3 linked regions of the Kineococcus sp. NBC_00420 genome follow. Each later gene encodes a partner of the first gene's protein in a complex. Links are inferred from orthologs where the notes say so. Each region holds a gene or a part of one and is shown on either strand. Other genes may lie near its edges.

Region 1 (7,339 bases):
AGGTCGAGACGGCCGGTGTGGGCGACCTCGTCCTCATCGCCGAGACTCGTCCCACTTCGGCGACCAAGCGCTGGCGCGTCGTCGAGGTCCTCGAACGCGCGAAGTGATTCGCGCGCTCTCGAGCGCAGCGACTGACGTCGGGTGGGCCGCTGTCGCGGCCCACCCCCAGATTCCATGTCCGTTCGGCCAGGCTCGCCCCCTCAGCGGGTGGTCGAGAACCGGCGCGACGAAGGAGTAGAGAGTGATCCAGCAGGAGTCGCGGCTCAAGGTCGCCGACAACACGGGTGCCAAGGAGATCTTGTGCATCCGCGTGCTCGGTGGCTCCGGCCGCCGCTACGCCGGCATCGGTGACGTGATCGTGGCAACGGTCAAGGACGCCATCCCCGGTGGAAACGTCAAGAAGGGCGATGTGGTCAAGGCCGTCATCGTCCGTACCAAGAAGGAGCGTCGGCGCGCCGACGGTTCGTACATCCGATTCGACGAGAACGCTGCGGTGATCCTCCGCGCGGACGGCGACCCGCGTGGCACCCGAATCTTCGGGCCCGTCGGTCGTGAACTGCGCGAGAAGAAGTTCATGCGCATCATCTCGCTGGCGCCGGAGGTGCTCTGACCATGGGGAAGACCCGCATCAAGAAGGGTGACCTGGTCCAGGTCATCACCCGCGTTCGCGGTCGTCGCAACGAGGACGGGACCAAGACGTCCGACCTCGGCAAGCAGGGCAAGGTCCTGGACGTCAACGGGGAGACCCAGCGCGTCCTCGTCGAGGGTGTGAACCGCATCAAGCGTCACACCAAGGCTCGTCCGGGCACGGAGGGTGGCATCGTCGAGCGCGAGGCCCCCATCCACATCTCGAACGTGCAGCTCGTCGACCCGGAGACCAAGAAGCCGACCCGTGTGGGCATCCGCACGGAGCAGGTGGAACGCGACGGTCGCACCAAGACCAACCGCATCCGCGTCGCCAAGCGTTCCGGCAAGGACATCTGATGACCACGACGACTGAAACCCGTGCGTTGCCGCGTCTGAAGCAGCGCTACCGCGAAGAGATCAAGGGTCAGCTGCACGAGCAGTTCGCCTACCCGAACGTCATGCAGATCCCCGGCCTGGTCAAGGTCGTGGTGAACATGGGTGTCGGCGAGGCGGCTCGTGACTCCAAGCTCATCGACGGCGCTGTCCGCGACCTGACGGCCATCACCGGTCAGAAGCCGCAGGTCACCAAGGCCCGCAAGTCGATCGCGCAGTTCAAGCTGCGCGAGGGCATGCCGATCGGTTGCCACACCACGCTGCGGGGCGACCGCATGTGGGAGTTCCTCGACCGTCTGACGTCGCTGGCGCTCCCGCGCATCCGCGACTTCCGTGGTCTCTCGCCGAAGCAGTTCGACGGGAACGGCAACTACACCTTCGGTCTCAACGAGCAGTCCATGTTCCACGAGATCGACCAGGACAGGATCGACCGCGTCCGCGGTATGGACATCACGGTCGTGACGACGGCGAAGACCGACGACGAAGGCCGTGCGCTGCTGCGTGCTCTGGGCTTCCCGTTCAAGGAGAACTGACCGTGGCGAAGACCGCTCTGATCACCAAGGCCGCACGCAAGCCGAAGTTCAAGGTTCGTGGCTACACCCGTTGCCAGAAGTGCGGGCGTCCCCACGCCGTGTACAAGAAGTTCGGCCTGTGCCGAATCTGTGTGCGCGAGATGGCACACGCGGGCGAGCTGCCCGGTGTGACCAAGAGCAGCTGGTGAGTGGGATCGACCTGCTGGTGACTTCTGACATCATTTCGACGACGCCGAAGGTCCGGAGCGCACACCGCGCACCGGAAACCCCGGCGAGGAAGGGCGGACGAGCCCGATGACGATGACTGACCCCATCGCCGACATGTTGACGCGCTTGCGTAACGCCAACTCGGCGTACCACGACACCGTGTCCATGCCGTACAGCAAGCTGAAGTCGCACATCGCCGAGATCCTGCAGGCCGAGGGCTACATCGCCTCCTGGTCCGTGGAGGACGCCGAAGTCGGCAAGAAGCTGTCCATGGAGCTGAAGTTCGGCCCCAACCGCGAGCGTTCGATCGCCGGCCTGCGCCGTGTGAGCAAGCCCGGTCTCCGGGTGTACGCGAAGTCGACCAACCTGCCCCGCGTTCTGGGCGGCCTGGGCGTGGCGATCCTGTCCACCTCCTCGGGTCTCCTGACCGACAAGCAGGCCAACAAGAAGGGCGTGGGTGGGGAAGTCCTCGCCTACGTCTGGTGAGGGAGGAGGACTCATGTCGCGCATCGGTCGACTCCCGATCACCGTCCCCACGGGCGTGGACGTGACCATCGACGGCCTCGCCGTCACGGTCAAGGGCCCCAAGGGCGAGCTGAACCACACCATCGCGTCCCCGATCTCCGTCGAACGTGGCGAAGACGGCACGCTGCTGGTCAAGCGTCCGGACGACGAGCGCGTCTCGCGCTCGCTGCACGGACTCACCCGCACCCTGCTGGCCAACATGGTCGAGGGTGTGACGAAGGGCTACGAGAAGAAGCTCGAGATCGTCGGTACCGGTTACCGCGTGACGCCGAAGGGTTCGGACCTCGAGTTCGCCCTCGGCTTCAGCCACCCGGTCGTGGTGAAGGCTCCGGCCGGCATCACCTTCGCCGTCGAGAACAACACGCGCTTCTCCGTCGCCGGCATCGACAAGCAGCAGGTGGGCGAGATCGCCGCCAACATCCGCAAGCTGCGCAAGCCCGACCCCTACAAGGGCAAGGGCGTTCGCTACGCCGGCGAGCAGATCCGCCGCAAGGTCGGAAAGGCTGGTAAGTGACGATGGGTCTCTCCACTCAGCGCACCACGAAGGGCAAGGCGGCTTCGCTCAAGCGCCGTCACACCCGAGTGCGCAAGAAGGTCGTGGGCACCGCAGTGCGTCCGCGTCTCGTCGTCACCCGGTCCGCCCGGCACGTGTTCGTCCAGGTCATCGACGACGCACAGGGTCACACCCTCGCGTCGGCCTCGACCATGGAGACGGACCTGCGCGCGAGCAGCGACGACAAGTCGGCCAAGGCGAAGGCTGTCGGCGTCCTCGTCGGCGAGCGGGCCAAGGCGGCCGGCATCGAAGCCGTGGTCTTCGACCGCGGTGGGAACCGGTACGCGGGTCGAGTCGCGGCCATCGCCGACGGCGCCCGGGAAGCCGGGTTGGCCCTGTGACCCGAGCACTCGAAGAGATGAGGAACGTCTGATGCCTGGACCCCAGCGCCGAGGCGCCGGTGGCGCCGGTGCGGCCGGCGGCAACAACGACAACCGTGGTGGCGGCAGCGGCGACAACCGCGGCCGTCGCGACAACGCCGGTGGCGGTCGCGACCGCGGACAGGGTGGTGCGGGTGACCGCAGCAACTTCGTCGAGCGCGTCGTGACCATCAACCGCGTCGCCAAGGTCGTCAAGGGCGGCCGTCGCTTCAGCTTCACGGCCCTCGTGGTCGTGGGTGACGGCGACGGAACCGTCGGTGTCGGCTACGGCAAGGCCAAGGAGGTGCCCGCGGCGATCGCCAAGGGTGTCGAAGAGGCCAAGAAGAACTTCTTCCGCGTCCCGCGGATCCAGGGGACCATCCCGCACCCCATCCAGGGTGAGAAGGCGGCCGGCGTGGTCATGCTGCGCCCGGCTTCCCCGGGTACCGGCGTCATCGCCGGTGGTCCCGTCCGCGCGGTGCTCGAGTGCGCGGGTATCCACGACGTCCTGTCGAAGTCCCTCGGCAGCAGCAACGCCATCAACATCGTGCACGCGACGATCGAGGCCCTCCGTGGCCTCGAGCGTCCCGAGCAGGTGGCGGCGCGTCGTGGTCTGCCCGTCGAGCACGTCGCCCCGGTCGCGCTGCTGCGCGCCCAGGCTGCGGGGGTGACCTCCTGATGGCTCGTCTCAAGGTGACCCAGATCAACTCGGGCATCGGCCGCAAGCAGAACCAGCGCGAGACGCTGCGCAGCCTCGGCCTGCACAAGATCGGGCAGTCGGTCGTCAAGGACGACAAGCCCGAGTTCCGCGGGATGGTCAACACCGTCTCGCACCTCGTGACCGTGGAGGAGGTCGACTGATGGCCAACCAGGGTGAACACGTCCTGAAGCTGCACCACCTGCGTCCGGCTCCGGGTTCGAACACCGCCAAGACCCGTGTGGGTCGCGGTGAGGGCAGCAAGGGCAAGACCGCCGGTCGTGGGACCAAGGGCACCAAGGCTCGTTACTCGGTGCCCGAGGCCTTCGAGGGCGGCCAGATGCCCCTGCACATGCGCCTGCCGAAGCTGCGCGGGTTCAAGAACCCGTTCCGCGTCGAGTACCAGGTCGTCAACCTCGACAAGCTCGGCTCCCTCTTCCCCGAAGGCGGCACCATCGGTGTCGACGAGCTCGTCGCCAGTGGCGCGGTCCGCAAGGGCCAGCTCGTCAAGGTGCTGGGCACGGGGGAGATCTCCGTGGCTCTGCAGGTGACGGCAGACAAGTTCTCGACGTCGGCGGCCGAGAAGATCGCGGCTGCGGGCGGTTCCACCACCGTTCGCTGACCCAGCGACGACACAGCCCACGCGGCGGTAGCGACGAGTGATCGTCCGCTACCGCCGCGTGTGCGTTTGTGGCGGGGTAGGGTCCTCTGTGGGCTGCGTGCGTGCGACGTGTCGCACGTCCGGCCCAACCGTCCGATCTGTCAGTGACGAACCCGCCCTCCCCGCGCACCGCGGGGGAGTGCGGTGCAGGAGGTTGTAGTGCTCACCGCAATCGGTCGCGCCTTCCGGACGCCCGACCTGCGCCGCAAGCTGCTCTTCACGCTGGGGATCATCGTGCTGGTGCGGCTCGGCTCGTTCGTCCCGGCCCCAGGGGTCTCCTACAGCGCCGTCCAGTCGTGCATCAAGGCGTCGCAGTCGGGCAACGACCTGCTGGGCCTGGTGAACCTGTTCTCCGGCGGCGCGCTGCTGCAGCTGAGCATCTTCGCGCTCGGGATCATGCCGTACATCACAGCGAGCATCATCATCCAGCTGCTGACGGTGGTCATCCCGCGCTTCGAGGACCTCAAGAAGGAGGGCCAGCAGGGGACGACCAAGCTCACGCAGTACACGCGGTACCTGACGATCGGTCTCGCGGTCCTGCAGTCGACCACCTACGTGACCATCGCCAAGGACCCCTCGCGGCTCTTCGGCACGGCGTGCAACGCCCAGGTCCTCCCCGACCAGAGCGTCCAGACGATCGTGCTGATGGTCATGACCATGACCGCCGGCACCGGCCTGATCATGTGGATGGGTGAGCTCGTCACCGAGCGCGGCATCGGCAACGGCATGTCCCTGCTGATCTTCGCCCAGATCGCCGCGGGCTTCCCCTCCGCGCTCTGGGGCATCCAGAACCAGCAGGGCTGGGGCACCTTCGTCGCGGTCCTCGCGATCATCGTCGTGGTGGTCGCCCTCGTCGTGGCCGTCGAGCAGTCCCAGCGCCGGGTGCCCGTCCAGTACGCCAAACGGATGATCGGCCGCCGCATGTACGGGGGCACCTCGACCTACATCCCGCTCAAGGTCAACATGGCCGGCGTCATCCCGGTGATCTTCGCGTCGTCGCTGCTGTACCTGCCGGCGCTGGTGGGCCAGTTCAGCGACCCGAACGCGGGCTGGGTCATCTGGATCAACGACAACCTGACCAAGGGTGACCACCCGCTGTACATGGTCACGTACTTCCTGCTCATCATCTTCTTCGCGTACTTCTACGTCGCGATCACGTTCAACCCGGACGAGGTCGCCGAGAACATGCGCAAGTACGGCGGTTTCATCCCCGGGGTGCGCGCCGGACGGCCCACCGCCGAGTACCTGGACTACATCCTCACCCGCATCACCCTGCCAGGATCGCTGTACCTGGGACTGATCGCCCTGCTCCCGCTCATCGCTATCGTGCTCTTCAACGCCAGCACGAACCTGCCCTTCGGGGGCACGTCGATCCTGATCATCGTCGGGGTCGGGCTCGAGACGGTGAAGCAGATCGAGTCCCAGCTCCAACAGCGCAACTACGAAGGGTTCTTGCGATGACTCGTCTCGTCCTCCTCGGTCCGCCGGGTGCCGGCAAGGGCACCCAGGCCAAGCTCCTCTCCGCCCGCCTGGGGGTGCCGGCCATCTCCACCGGCGACATCTTCCGGACCCACGTCGCGGAGCAGACCGAACTGGGCAAGACCGTCCAGGAGTACCTGGACGCCGGCAAGTACGTGCCGGACACCGTGACCAACGCGATGGTCCACGACCGCCTCGAGCAGCCCGACGCCACCGAGGGCTTCATCCTCGACGGCTACCCCCGCACGACGGACCAGGTCCGCGAGCTCGACGAGATGCTCTCCGGGTTCGGCGTGAAGCTCGAGCACGTGCTCGAGATCACCGCGGACACCGACGAGCTCGTCCGTCGGCTGACGCACCGCGCGCTGGAGCAGGGGCGCAGCGACGACACCGAAGAGGTCGTCCGCACCCGCCAGCAGGTCTACCTGGACCAGACGGCGCCCCTCGTGAAGGTCTACTCCGACCGCGGGCTGCTGCGCAGCGTCGACGGCCTCGGCGGGATCGCCGAGGTCACCTCGCGCCTGGTCGCCGCCCTCGGCCTCCCGAACTGACGCGCCGCCACCGTGCTCGGACGTGAACGGGTCGAGATCAAGACCCCCGAACAGATCCAGAAGATGCGTGCGGCGGGGCTGCTGACGTCCGCGGCCCTGGAGTCGGTGCGGGCCGCCCTGCGGCCCGGGATCACTCCGAAGGAGCTGGACGCCATCGGCGCGGAGGTCATCCACGCGGGTGGTGGGACGTCCAACTTCCTCGGTTACCACGGCTACCCGGCCACGCTCTGCATCTCGGTCAACGAGGTCGTCGTGCACGGGATCCCCGGCGACACCCCGCTCGTGGCGGGCGACGTCGTCTCGATCGACGGGGGAGCGGTGGTCGACGGCTGGCACGGCGACTCCGCCTTCACCGCGATCGTGGGTGAGCCGGACGACGCCGGCGACGCGGAACTGGTCGAGATCACCCGTCAGGCGCTCTGGGCGGGCATCGCAGCCCTCGACGCACGCGGGAGGGTCGGCGACGTCGGCGCGGCCGTGGAGGACGCCGTGGACGGCCGCCTGGGCATCGTCGACGGCTACACCGGCCACGGGATCGGCACGGCCATGCACATGGCGCCCGACGTCCTGAACTACCGGGTCCGCGAGAAGGGCCCCAAGGTCCGTCCCGGCATGGTGCTGGCCATCGAGCCGATGTGCACCCGTGGGGGGATCGAGACCGACGTCCTGCCGGACGACTGGACCGTGGTCACCTCCGACGGCACCCGCGCCGCGCACTGGGAGCACACCGTGGCCGTCCTCGACGAGGGCCTCT
Region 2 (5,471 bases), 340 kb from region 1 along the record:
GCTGGCGACCGTCCCGGCGCTCGCCGACCTCGCCGACCTCGCCGGTCTCGTCGAGTTCACCGGGGACCCCCTGGAGGGACCGGGGGAGGACGGGGACGACGCCGAGGCCGCGCTGGACGCGCAGTCGCTCTTCGCCCGGGAGTTCGGGCCGGTCGGGCCGGTCGGAGTGGCGCGCGAGGGGGCCGTGGCCGTCCCGGTGCAGGGTGGCCCGGGGGAGGCCCCCGTGCCCGTCCCCATCAGCGGTGTGCGCCCCACGGACCTGCGCAGGATGCTCGACCGCTCGCGCTGACGCCCCGTCGCGAGACCACTGCATTCCGTAGAGGCACCGTCACGCGACGTTGCGCCGCTAGAGTGACGGGGTGCCAGCGATCGTCGAAAAGGTCCTCCGCGCCGGTGAGGGCCGCGTGGTCAAGCGCCTGCACCGCATCGCGGAGCAGGTGAACGCCCTCGAAGGTGACTTCGAGGCGATGAGCGACGAGGAGCTGCGGGGCGAGACCGACCGCTTCCGGGAGCGCATCGCCGACGGCGAGACGCTCGACAGCCTGCTGCCCGAGGCCTTCGCCGTGGTGCGCGAGGCCGCGCGCCGGACGCTGGGCCAGCGTCACTTCGACGTGCAGCTGATGGGTGGCGCGGCGCTGCACCAGGGCAACATCGCGGAGATGCGCACCGGTGAGGGCAAGACCCTCGTCGCGACGCTGCCGGCCTACCTCAACGCGCTGTCCGGCAAGGGCGTCCACGTCGTCACGGTCAACGACTTCCTGGCCGAGTACCAGAGCGAGCTCATGGGACGCGTCTTCCGCTTCCTGGGCATGACGAGCTCTTGCATCCTCTCCTCGATGCGCCCGGACGAGCGGCGCGAGGCCTACGCGGCCGACGTCACCTACGGCACGAACAACGAGTTCGGCTTCGACTACCTGCGCGACAACATGGCGTGGAACACCGAGGAGATGGTCCAGCGCGGCCACAACTTCGCGGTCGTCGACGAGGTCGACTCGATCCTCATCGACGAGGCCCGCACGCCGCTGATCATCTCCGGCCCCTCCGACTCCCCGACCAAGTGGTACGGCGAGTTCGCCAAGATCGTCCGCCGGCTCACCGTCGACGTCGACTACGAGGTGGACGAGAAGAAGCGCACGATCGGGATCCTCGAGGCCGGCATCGAGAAGGTCGAGGACCTGCTCGGGATCGAGAACCTCTACGAGAGCGTGAACACCCCGCTCATCGGGTTCCTGAACAACGCGGTCAAGGCCAAGGAGCTGTTCAAGCGGGACAAGGACTACGTCGTCTCCCCGAACAACGAGGTCCTGATCGTCGACGAGCACACCGGCCGCATCCTGGCCGGTCGCCGCTACAACGAGGGCATGCACCAGGCCATCGAGGCGAAGGAGGGCGTGCCGATCCAGAACGAGAACCAGACGCTGGCGACGATCACCCTCCAGAACTTCTTCCGCATGTACGACAAGCTCTCCGGGATGACCGGTACGGCCATGACCGAGGCCGCGGAGTTCCACCAGATCTACAAGCTCGGCGTCGTCTCGATCCCGACGAACCGCCCCGCGGTGCGGATGGACCAGCCCGACCTCGTCTACAAGAACGAGCAGGCCAAGTTCAACGCCGTCGTCGAGGACATCGCCGAGCACCACGCGAGCGGTCAGCCCGTCCTCGTCGGCACGACGAGCGTCGAGAAGAGCGAGTACCTCTCGACCCTGCTCACCAAGGCCGGCGTCGAGCACACCGTCCTCAACGCCAAGCAGCACGAGCGCGAGGCCTCGATCGTCGCGCAGGCCGGGCGCAAGGGTGCCGTGACGGTCGCGACGAACATGGCGGGCCGCGGGACGGACATCATGCTCGGCGGCAACGCGGAGTTCCTCGCCGTCGCCGCGATGAAGGACAAGGGGCTCGACCCCGACGAGGCCCCCGAGGCCTACGAGGCCGCGTGGCCCGAGGTGGTCGAGCAGGCCAAGGCGTCCGTGCAGGCCGAGCACGACGAGGTCCGCGACCTCGGTGGGCTCTACGTGCTGGGGACCGAGCGTCACGAGTCGCGTCGCATCGACAACCAGCTGCGCGGTCGTTCCGGTCGTCAGGGCGACCCGGGGGAGTCCCGGTTCTACCTGTCGCTGACCGACGACCTCATGCGCCTGTTCAACGCCGCGCTGGTGGAGTCCTTCCTGACCCGCACGGGCATCCCCGAGGACGTCCCCATCGAGTCGAAGATGGTCTCCCGCGCGATCCAGAGCGCGCAGGGTCAGGTCGAGGGTCGCAACTTCGAGATCCGCAAGAACGTCCTCAAGTACGACGACGTCCTGAACCGCCAGCGCGAGGTCATCTACGCCGAGCGCCGCAAGGTGCTCGAGGGGGAGGACCTGCACCTGCAGATCCGCCATTTCCTCGACGACGTCGTGACCGCCTACGTCACCGAGGCCACGGCCCGCGGCTTCGGCGAGGACTGGGACCTCGAGGAGCTCTTCGAGGCGTTGCGCAGCCTCTACCCGGTCTCCGTGACGCCGGCGGAGGTCGTCGAGGCCGCCGGGGGTCGCGGGAACCTCACCGTCGAGCGGCTCGTCGAGGAGATGCGTGGCGACGCGCAGGCCTGCTACGACGTCCGCGAGGTGGAGCTGGGAGAGGGCGTCGTGCGCGACCTCGAACGCCGTGTGGTGCTGTCGGTGCTCGACCGCAAGTGGCGTGAGCACCTCTACGAGATGGACTACCTCCAGGAGGGCATCGGGCTGCGCGCGATGGCCCAGCGCGACCCGCTCGTGGAGTACCAGCGCGAGGGGTACCAGCTCTTCGGGGCGATGACCGAGGCCATCAAGGAGGAGTCGATCGGCTACCTCTTCTCGCTGCAGGTCCAGCCGGCGACCCAGCCGGGGACCGCGGCGACCGCCCCGGGGTTCGGCGCGCCCCCGCCGCGTCAGCAGTTGCAGTACTCGGCCCCGACGGCCGAGGGTGACGTCGAGGTCCACGCCGGCGACGCCGCGGCGACGGACGCCGAGACCGGCAACCGGGCCCAGCGTCGCGCGGCCCAGCGCCGCCAGGACGACTGAGCGCAGGTCAGGTGGGGCGGGTCACCCGAGTTCCAGCGCGGTGACCCGCCACCGCTCCCCGGAGCGGTCGGTGCAGCGCTCGATGCGCAGCGCCGCGGCGCGCACCCGGTCCGACTCCCTCAGCACGGCCCCGACCTCGGCCACGTCCGTGCGGGGGAACGACACCCGCAGCGTCCCGACCTGCGGACGCACCGTCCGTCCGGTCCGGGCGCGCAGCCGGGCCTGCAGCGCCGCCCGCCGCTGCACCCCCGCGTAGATGTCGGCGGCGGACCACCGCAGCAGCTGCTGGGTGGGTCGCTGACCGGTGAGGACCTCGAGCAGGACGACGAGGTAGCGCCGCGTCCACGCCGTCACCTCCGGCAGCTCCGAGGGCGGCAGCAGCCGCGGGTCGACGATCGCGAGTTCGAGGACGCCCTGGTCGGGGCTGAGGTGGCTGAGGACGGGCCCCTCGGGACCGAAGGCGTCCTCACGTTCGTCGATGTACGGCGGCAGCCCGTAGGGCACGGGCACTCGTCCGGTGCCCGGCGTGAGGTCGTCGAGCAGGGCGGCGGTGGAGCTGGTCACGCGGGGTTCTCCTCGGTGCGGTGTCGAACGGGTGGCCGAACGGGTGCTCGGACGGGATCAGGGCAGGCGCAGGACCTGGCCGGGCAGCAGCAGGTCGGGGTCGTCGCCGATGACGTCGACGTTGGCGGTGTGGAGGCGGTGCTGCTCGGCCATCACCTCGCCGGCGGTGGCGTCGGGACCGCACCGTTGCGCGGCCAGCGACCACAGGCTGTCCCCGCGGTGGACGACGATCTCGCCGCTGACCTCCCGGGGCGCCGGGGGAGTGCTCGCCGCGCTGGTTTCGGGGGCGGTCTCCGGGACGGCGGCCCAGCCGAGGTCGAGGGCCGGTGCCGAGGTGACCTGCAGGGGCGCGGAAACGGCCCAGCCGAGCTCGGGGACCGCGGTCGCCGCGCCCCGTTCCGCCGCGCCGGCGGAGAGGGCGGCCGACCCCAGCATCACGCCCACGACGAGCGCGACGACCCGGCGGACGGTCCGCGGGACGCCGGGTGAGGACCGCACGGCGAGTCGCGGGTGACTGCGGGCCCGGACCTCGTCCACGACGGCCACCAGGACGGTGAGCGCCAACCACCCCAGGACGAGGGCGCCCACGACGGAGCACCCACCGACGAGCAGGTCGGCGACCGTCGCGGTGCCCGACTGCGCGGTGCGCAGCGCCGGTGCCGCCGTCGCGAGGAGCCCGGCACCGGCCAGGGCGGGCACGGCGGCCAGCACGGCGCCGACGGTGAACGTCAGCAGGTGCCGGAGCTTGTGCACGGTAACCACCTTCGTGATCGCACGACCCTTGTTGGACCACTTGGGTCCTTTTGGGTGTCGTTTGGTGTCGTTTGCTGCGCCATGTCTAGCGACCACCTGTGCGTGGGGCCAGGAACTCCCGTGACATGCGCCCGATCGGAGGGCAACGTCTGACGGTGGGTGAAGACGGGTGACGGGCGACCCGACGGGTGGTCACCGCGACGTAGCGTTGTGTCGTGCGCTGGGACGACCTCTTCGACGACCTCGCCGCCCGCGCGGAGCACGCCCACCGGCTCGAGCGGGACGAGGAGGTCGCCGACCGGATCCGCCGGGACGAGGCGACCGTCACGCTCGCCTCCCGCGTGCGCGCGGCGACCGGGGCCGTCACCTTCGTGCTGCGCGACGGCACCACGCTGAACGGGCGGGTCGAGGGGGTGGGACCGGACTGGTTCCTGGTCCGGGAGGCCGCGGCGTCGCGGCAGGTCCTGCTGCCGGCCGCGGCCGTGCTCGCACTGCGGGGGGTTCCCGGGCGCAGTGCGGCGCCCTGGGGTGCGGTCGCAGCGCGGCGGACCCTGCTCCTGGCGGTCCGCGCGCTGGCCGGAGCCGGTGTGCACGTCGTCGTGCGCACGGGTGGTGTCGACGTCCGGGGCACGGTGGGCCGGGTGGGCGCCGACCACGTCGACGTCGTCGACCTCGACGACCTCGTCGACGTCGCCGAGGGTCAGCGTGCGGACAGCGGTGCGCGCACCACGACGGTGCCGTTCGCGGCGTTGCTCAGCATCACCGAGGTGGTCTGACCGGGAGGTCGGTCGGTGGGGTCGGTGAGCGGGTCAGTCGGTGTGGTCCTCGCCCGCGAGGACGCTCTCGCGGGTCTGGGTGTACATCCGCTGGATGTAGTCCTCGAGCTCGGAGTCCTCGACGCGCCACTGCCCACGCCCGCCGACCTTGATGGCCCGCAGTTCTCCCGTGCGGACCAGGGCGTAGGCCTGGGCCGAGCTGATCGCGAGCGTCTCGGCGACATCCGCGAGCGGGACGAAACGGGCGGGCACGGGGTCTCCTGGAGGGCGTCGTCGGAGCTGGTCCTGGCGGGTGTCCGCATCCTCGCACGACGTCACCCTGGCGCATCGGCCG
Region 3 (4,977 bases), 1.5 Mb from region 1 along the record:
CCTCGCCGACGCGCGCACGGTGTTCTGGAACGGCCCGATGGGCGTCTTCGAGATGGAGCCCTACGCCCACGGCACCCGCGCCGTCGCGCAGGGCATCGTCGACTCCGGCGCCTTCAGCGTCGTCGGCGGCGGGGACTCCGCGGCCGCGGTGCGCAGCCTCGGCTTCGCCGACGAGCAGTTCGGGCACATCTCCACCGGTGGTGGAGCGAGCCTGGAGTACCTGGAGGGCAAGCACCTGCCCGGCCTCGACGTGCTCGACTGACCCGCCCGAACCGACGAGACGAAGGATCGACGATGACCCGCACCCCGCTGATCGCCGGGAACTGGAAGATGACCCTGGACCACCAGCAGGGCACCCTGCTGGTCCAGAAGCTGGACTGGACGCTGAAGGACGCCAGGCACGACTACTCGGCCGTCGAGGTCGCCGTGCTGCCCTCCCACACCAGCCTGCGCACGGTGCAGACGCTGATCGAGGGGGACAAGCTGTCCCTCAAGCTCGGCGCGCAGGACGTCTCCGAGCACGACTCCGGGGCGTACACCGGTGAGGTCTCGGGCGCGATGCTCGCCAAGCTCGGCGTCGCCTACGTGGCCGTCGGGCACTCCGAGCGTCGCCAGTACCACGGCGAGGACGACGCGGTCGTGCGGACGAAGACGGCGAAGGCGCTGGCCAGCGGGCTGACCCCGATCGTCTGCGTCGGCGAGGCCCTGGAGATCCGCAAGGCCGCGCAGCACGTCGAGTTCACGGTCGGGCAGGTCACCCAGGCGCTCACCGGGCTCACCGCGGAGCAGGTCGCCGGTCTCGTGCTGGCCTACGAACCGGTCTGGGCGATCGGCACCGGCGAGGTCGCGACGCCCGAGGACGCCCAGGAGGTCTGCGCCGCGCTGCGCGCCGCCGTGGCCGAGCAGTTCGACCAGGCGACCGCGGACGCCGTGCGGGTCCTCTACGGCGGCAGCGTGAAGCCCGCGAGCATCGCGGCCATCATGAAGCAGCCCGACGTGGACGGTGCGCTGGTCGGCGGGGCCAGCACCGACGCCGGGGACTTCGCCGCGATCGTCCGCTTCCGCGACCACCCCGCGTGACGAATCTGCGGGAACACCGCCAGTGATGGCTTAGGCTGACCGGTGTGAGCGTGCTCCGCATCGTGCTGCAGGTCATCCTGGGGATCTCCAGCTTCCTCCTGACGCTGTTGATCCTCCTGCACAAGGGCAAGGGGGGTGGGCTGTCCGACATGTTCGGTGGCGGCGTGACGACGAGTCTCTCCGGCTCGAGCATGGCCGAACGGAACCTCAACCGCTTCACGGTCGGTCTGGGACTGGTCTGGTTCGCCACGATCGTCACCCTCGGCCTCGTCGAGCGGTTCACCAACGAGTTCTGACCGGCCAGCACCGCAGCACGGCATCCACCGAGACTGAAGCAGGAAGAGGACCGACGTGGCAGGTGGCAACGCCATCCGGGGCAGCAGGGTCGGCGCGGGCCCCATGGGCGAAGCGGAACGCGGGGACACCGCGCCCCGCATCCGCATCTCCTACTGGTGCGCCAACGGGCACGAGACGAAGCCCAGCTTCGCCGAGGAGTCCGGGGTCGAACCGCCCGAGACCTGGGACTGCCCGCGGTGCGGGTTCCCCGCCGGCACGGACCGGGCCAACCCGCCCGCTCCGTTGAAGAACGAGCCGTACAAGACGCACCTGGCCTACGTGAAGGAACGTCGCTCCGACGCGGACGGCGAGGCCATCCTCAACGAAGCGCTCGACTCCCTGCGGGCCCGCGGTCTCATCCGCTGACCTGTCGAACGAGAGAAGGCCCCCTGCGGTTCCCGCAGGGGGCCTTCTCTCGTCCTCGGTGGTTCAGAGGTCGGAGGCCGCGGCCTCGTCGACGAGCCAGAGCGTCCGCTCGGTCCCAAAGACCCCCGCCGCGGGGGTCTCGGAGACGTCGCCGGCCGCGACCCCCCGGGCCACGGCGGCCGCCTTCTCGGCCCCGGCCGCCACGAGCCAGACCTGGCGGGCGCGGGCGATGGCCCCGAAGGTGAACGACACCCGCAGCGGCGGCGGCTTCGGGGACTCCCGGACCCCGACGACGCTGGAGTCGTCGCGACCCAGCCCGGGGTGGTGCGGGAACAACGACGCGACGTGACCGTCGGGCCCCATCCCCAGGAGCAGGACGTCGAACGCGGGCACCTCGGCCCCGCCCCCGAAGGCCAGCAGCTCGGCCGCGTAGCGGGCCGCGGCCGCGTCGAGGTCGTCCCCGTCCGGACCGTCGGTGGCTGGCGGCAGGTGCACCGTGGCCGGGTCCAACGGCAGCACGTCGAGCAGTGCGTCGGCGGCCTGGGTCGCGTTGCGCTCCGGGTCACCGGTCGCGAGGAACCGTTCGTCGCTCCACCACAGGTGGACGCGGGACCAGTCGACGCTGTCGCGCGCGGGGGAGGACCCCACCGCGGCAAGCGCCTTGCCCCCGATGGTGCCGCCCGTGAGCGACACGTGCGCGATCCCGCGTTCGGCCTGGGCGTCCGCGATGGCCGCGAGCAACCGGCCGGCCGTCGCGGCGGCCAACAGGTCCGGCGTCGCGTGCCGGACGACGAGCGCCCGGGTCACGCCGTGGCCTTCTTCGCGACGGCCCGCTTGCGCGGAGCCGCCTTCTTGGCCGCCGGGGTGGGGCTGACCGGTGCCGCGAGCGTCAGGTCCCCGCTGCGTTCCGGCTCCGGCGGGGCGCCCTTCATGCTGCGCGAGACCTTGGCCGACTGCTGCTCGGCGGCGGCCTGGCGCTTCGCGGCGGCCGCCGGGGTCGAGAGCTTGCCGGCGGTCTGCGCGTCGCGGACGGACATGACCTTCTTGTTGACCTGGGGCAGGCCGTCGGCCAGGACCTCGCCGTAGACGTCGTCCGGGTCGAGACGGCGCAGCTCCTCGGACAGGCAGTCCTTGACCAGCCGACGCGCCAGCGACAGCCGGCGGTCGGGCTGGCCGGGCTGGGTGAGGGTGGCGACGCTCTGCTCCGGCCGGATGAGTTCCACCGCACCGGACTTGCGCTCCAACCGGACGCTCTGCACCCCGGTCCCTCGCTTGGTGCGGGCCCGTACGACGGGCGCCTTGAGCTTCGCCGCGAGCCACGCCGCGAGGAGTTCGGTGCTGGGGCTGTCCGGGGCACCGGCCACCGTGATCGAGGTGACCGGCTCGTAGGGCGGCTGGTCCAGCGCGGCCGCGAGCAGCGCACGCCAGTTGGTCAGCCGCGTCCACGCCAGGTCGGTGTCACCGGCCCGGTAGCTGGTGCGGCGGGAGTCCAGCGCCTTGGCCGGGTCCCTCGCCTCCGCGGAGTCGGTGATCCGGCGCTGCGCGATGGCCCCGATGGGGTCGGTGCGCAGGTCGTCGGGCGCGGTCCCGGGCCAGTACGCCACGATCGGCGCGTCGGGCAGCAGCAGGGAGACGATGGTCGTCTCCCCGTGCTCGACGAGCGGGCCGTAGGCACGCAGCACGATGACCTCGCTCGCGCCGGCGTCGCCGCCGACGCGGATCTGGGCGTCGAGGCGGGCCGCACCGCGCTTGTTGCCGCGAGCCAGCACGAGCACCCGGCACGGGTGCTCGCGGCTGGCCTCGTTGGCCGCCGAGATGGCGTCCTCGGCGTGGGCGTCGTCGGTGATGACGACGAGGGTCAGGACCCGGCCGAGCGCGACGGCCCCGCCGGAGTCCCGCAGGTCGACCATCGCCTTGTTGATGGCGCTGGTCGACGTGCTGGGCAGGTCGATGATCACATCAGCTCCTGGTGGGTCTGGCTCACGGGCGCCGCCACTGCCGGCCGGACCGTTCGAGCATGGCGTCGGCCGAGGCGGGACCCCAGTTGCCCGACGCGTAGGGCTCGGGCTTGCCGTTCTTGGCCCAGAACTGCGTGATCGGGTCCAGGACCTTCCACGACAGCTCGACCTCGGTGTGGCTGGGGAAGAGCGGCGGGTCACCCAGCAGCACGTCGAGGATGAGGCGTTCGTAGGCCTCGGGGCTGGACTCGGTGAAGGCGTGGCCGTACCCGAAGTCCATGGTCACGTCGCGCACCTCCATGGCCGTCCCGGGGACCTTCGACCCGAACCGCATGGTGATGCCCTCGTCGGGCTGCACCCGGATCACCAGGGCGTTCTGCCCGAGTTCCTCGGTGGCGGTCTTCTCGAAGGGCAGGTGCGGGGCGCGTTTGAAGACGACCGCGATCTCGGTCACCCGGCGCCCGAGCCGCTTGCCGGCCCGCAGGTAGAACGGGACCCCCGCCCAGCGGCGGGTGTCGATCTCGAGCTCGATCGCCGCGAACGTCTCCGTCGTCGAGGTCGAGGGGATCCCGTCCTCGTCGAGGTAGCCCTTGACGAACTCCGAACCCTGCCAGCCCGAGGCGTACTGGCCCCGGGCCGTCGACTTCGCGATGTCCTTGGCCGGACGCACGGCGGAGAGGACCTTGGCCTTCTCCGCGCGCAGGTCGGCGGCGTCGAAGGAGACGGGCTCCTCCATCGCGGTCAGCGCCAGGAGCTGCAGGAGGTGGTTCTGGATGACGTCGCGGGCGGCGCCGATCCCGTCGTAGTACCCCGCGCGGCCACCGATGCCGATGTCCTCGGCCATGGTGATCTGCACGTGGTCGACGTGGTTGGCGTTCCAGAGCGGCTCGAACATCTGGTTGGCGAAACGCAGCGCCAGGATGTTCTGGACCGTCTCCTTGCCGAGGTAGTGGTCGATGCGGAACACCGAGTCCGGCGGGAACACGTTCTCGACGACGGCGTTCAGCTCGCGCGCCGACTTGAGGTCGTGCCCGAAGGGCTTCTCGATGACGACGCGTCGCCACTGGTCGCCGTGCTGGGCGCTCAACCCGCTGCGCGCCAACTGCTTGGCGACGACGGGGAAGAACCGCGGCGGGATCGACATGTAGAACGCGTGGTTCCCGCCGGTACCGCGGACCCGGTCGAGGTCGGCGACGGTCGTGGCGAGCTGGTCGAACGCCTCGTCGTCGTCGAACTC

The links. Proteins that work in one complex are often made in the same cells at the same time.
Region 2: the proteins of secY (region 1) and secA are in contact, whole or in part, in a crystal structure (PDB 3DIN), measured with the Thermotoga maritima proteins. The link is inferred for Kineococcus sp. NBC_00420 from one-to-one orthologs. Residues at the interface, in WP_004081795.1 of Thermotoga maritima: Glu108, Gly109, Glu110, Glu111, Ala236, Glu237, Arg238, Arg239, Ile240, Thr241, Ile242, Gln243, Tyr244, Ala245, Arg246, Arg247, Val248, Thr249, Gly250, Arg251, Arg252, Val253, Tyr254, Gly256, Ala257, Ser258, Thr259, Tyr260, Leu261, Pro262; in WP_004082002.1 of Thermotoga maritima: Glu261, Ala262, Arg263, Lys300, Ala301, Arg302, Thr303, Ile304, Ile305, Leu323, Tyr324, Asp325, Pro326, Val329, Ser330, Tyr333, Ile336, Lys340, Phe345, Val349, Glu363, Phe364, Tyr374, Ser375, Gly376, Gly377, Glu393, Ile395, Thr482, Ser483.
Region 3: secY (region 1) and secG share a complex: the UniProt entries of both Escherichia coli proteins name them as parts of the sec protein translocase complex. The link is inferred for Kineococcus sp. NBC_00420 from one-to-one orthologs.

Annotation. Positions count from the first base shown.
Region 1 is NZ_CP107930.1:3,705,277-3,712,615, forward strand. Bases 3,981-6,865 are described here. They hold secY (preprotein translocase subunit SecY), read left to right. Parts: upstream 3,981-4,714; coding sequence 4,715-6,016; downstream 6,017-6,865. Other genes in these bases: rpmD (50S ribosomal protein L30), read left to right, coding at 3,981-4,058; rplO (50S ribosomal protein L15), read left to right, coding at 4,058-4,516; OG218_RS18330 (adenylate kinase), read left to right, coding at 6,013-6,585; map (type I methionyl aminopeptidase), read left to right, coding at 6,598-6,865. Outside these bases: rpsQ (30S ribosomal protein S17), read left to right, coding at 1-107; rplN (50S ribosomal protein L14), read left to right, coding at 242-610; rplX (50S ribosomal protein L24), read left to right, coding at 613-984; rplE (50S ribosomal protein L5), read left to right, coding at 984-1,553; OG218_RS18290 (type Z 30S ribosomal protein S14), read left to right, coding at 1,556-1,741; rpsH (30S ribosomal protein S8), read left to right, coding at 1,848-2,246; rplF (50S ribosomal protein L6), read left to right, coding at 2,260-2,799; rplR (50S ribosomal protein L18), read left to right, coding at 2,802-3,179; rpsE (30S ribosomal protein S5), read left to right, coding at 3,211-3,876; more of rpmD, read left to right, coding at 3,876-3,980; more of map, read left to right, coding at 6,866-7,339. UniProt on the Escherichia coli protein: The central subunit of the protein translocation channel SecYEG. Consists of two halves formed by TMs 1-5 and 6-10.
Region 2 is NZ_CP107930.1:4,054,032-4,059,502, forward strand. What follows is about bases 1-3,244. They hold secA (preprotein translocase subunit SecA), read left to right. Parts: upstream 1-359; coding sequence 360-3,044; downstream 3,045-3,244. Other genes in these bases: OG218_RS19975 (putative bifunctional diguanylate cyclase/phosphodiesterase), read left to right, coding at 1-289; OG218_RS19985 (Rv3235 family protein), read right to left, coding at 3,066-3,244. In the rest of the region: more of OG218_RS19985, read right to left, coding at 3,245-3,608; OG218_RS19990 (LysM peptidoglycan-binding domain-containing protein), read right to left, coding at 3,666-4,361; OG218_RS19995 (hypothetical protein), read left to right, coding at 4,577-5,137; OG218_RS20000 (helix-turn-helix domain-containing protein), read right to left, coding at 5,171-5,389. UniProt on the Escherichia coli protein: Required for protein export, interacts with the SecYEG preprotein conducting channel.
Region 3 is NZ_CP107930.1:5,193,957-5,198,933, forward strand. The notes cover bases 1-2,750. They hold secG (preprotein translocase subunit SecG), read left to right. Parts: upstream 1-1,124; coding sequence 1,125-1,376; downstream 1,377-2,750. Other genes in these bases: OG218_RS25345 (phosphoglycerate kinase), read left to right, coding at 1-262; tpiA (triose-phosphate isomerase), read left to right, coding at 295-1,080; OG218_RS25360 (RNA polymerase-binding protein RbpA), read left to right, coding at 1,432-1,782; pgl (6-phosphogluconolactonase), read right to left, coding at 1,846-2,589; opcA (glucose-6-phosphate dehydrogenase assembly protein OpcA), read right to left, coding at 2,586-2,750. Outside these bases: more of opcA, read right to left, coding at 2,751-3,740; zwf (glucose-6-phosphate dehydrogenase), read right to left, coding at 3,763-4,977. UniProt on the Escherichia coli protein: Subunit of the protein translocation channel SecYEG. Overexpression of some hybrid proteins has been thought to jam the protein secretion apparatus resulting in cell death; while this may be true it also results in FtsH-mediated degradation of SecY.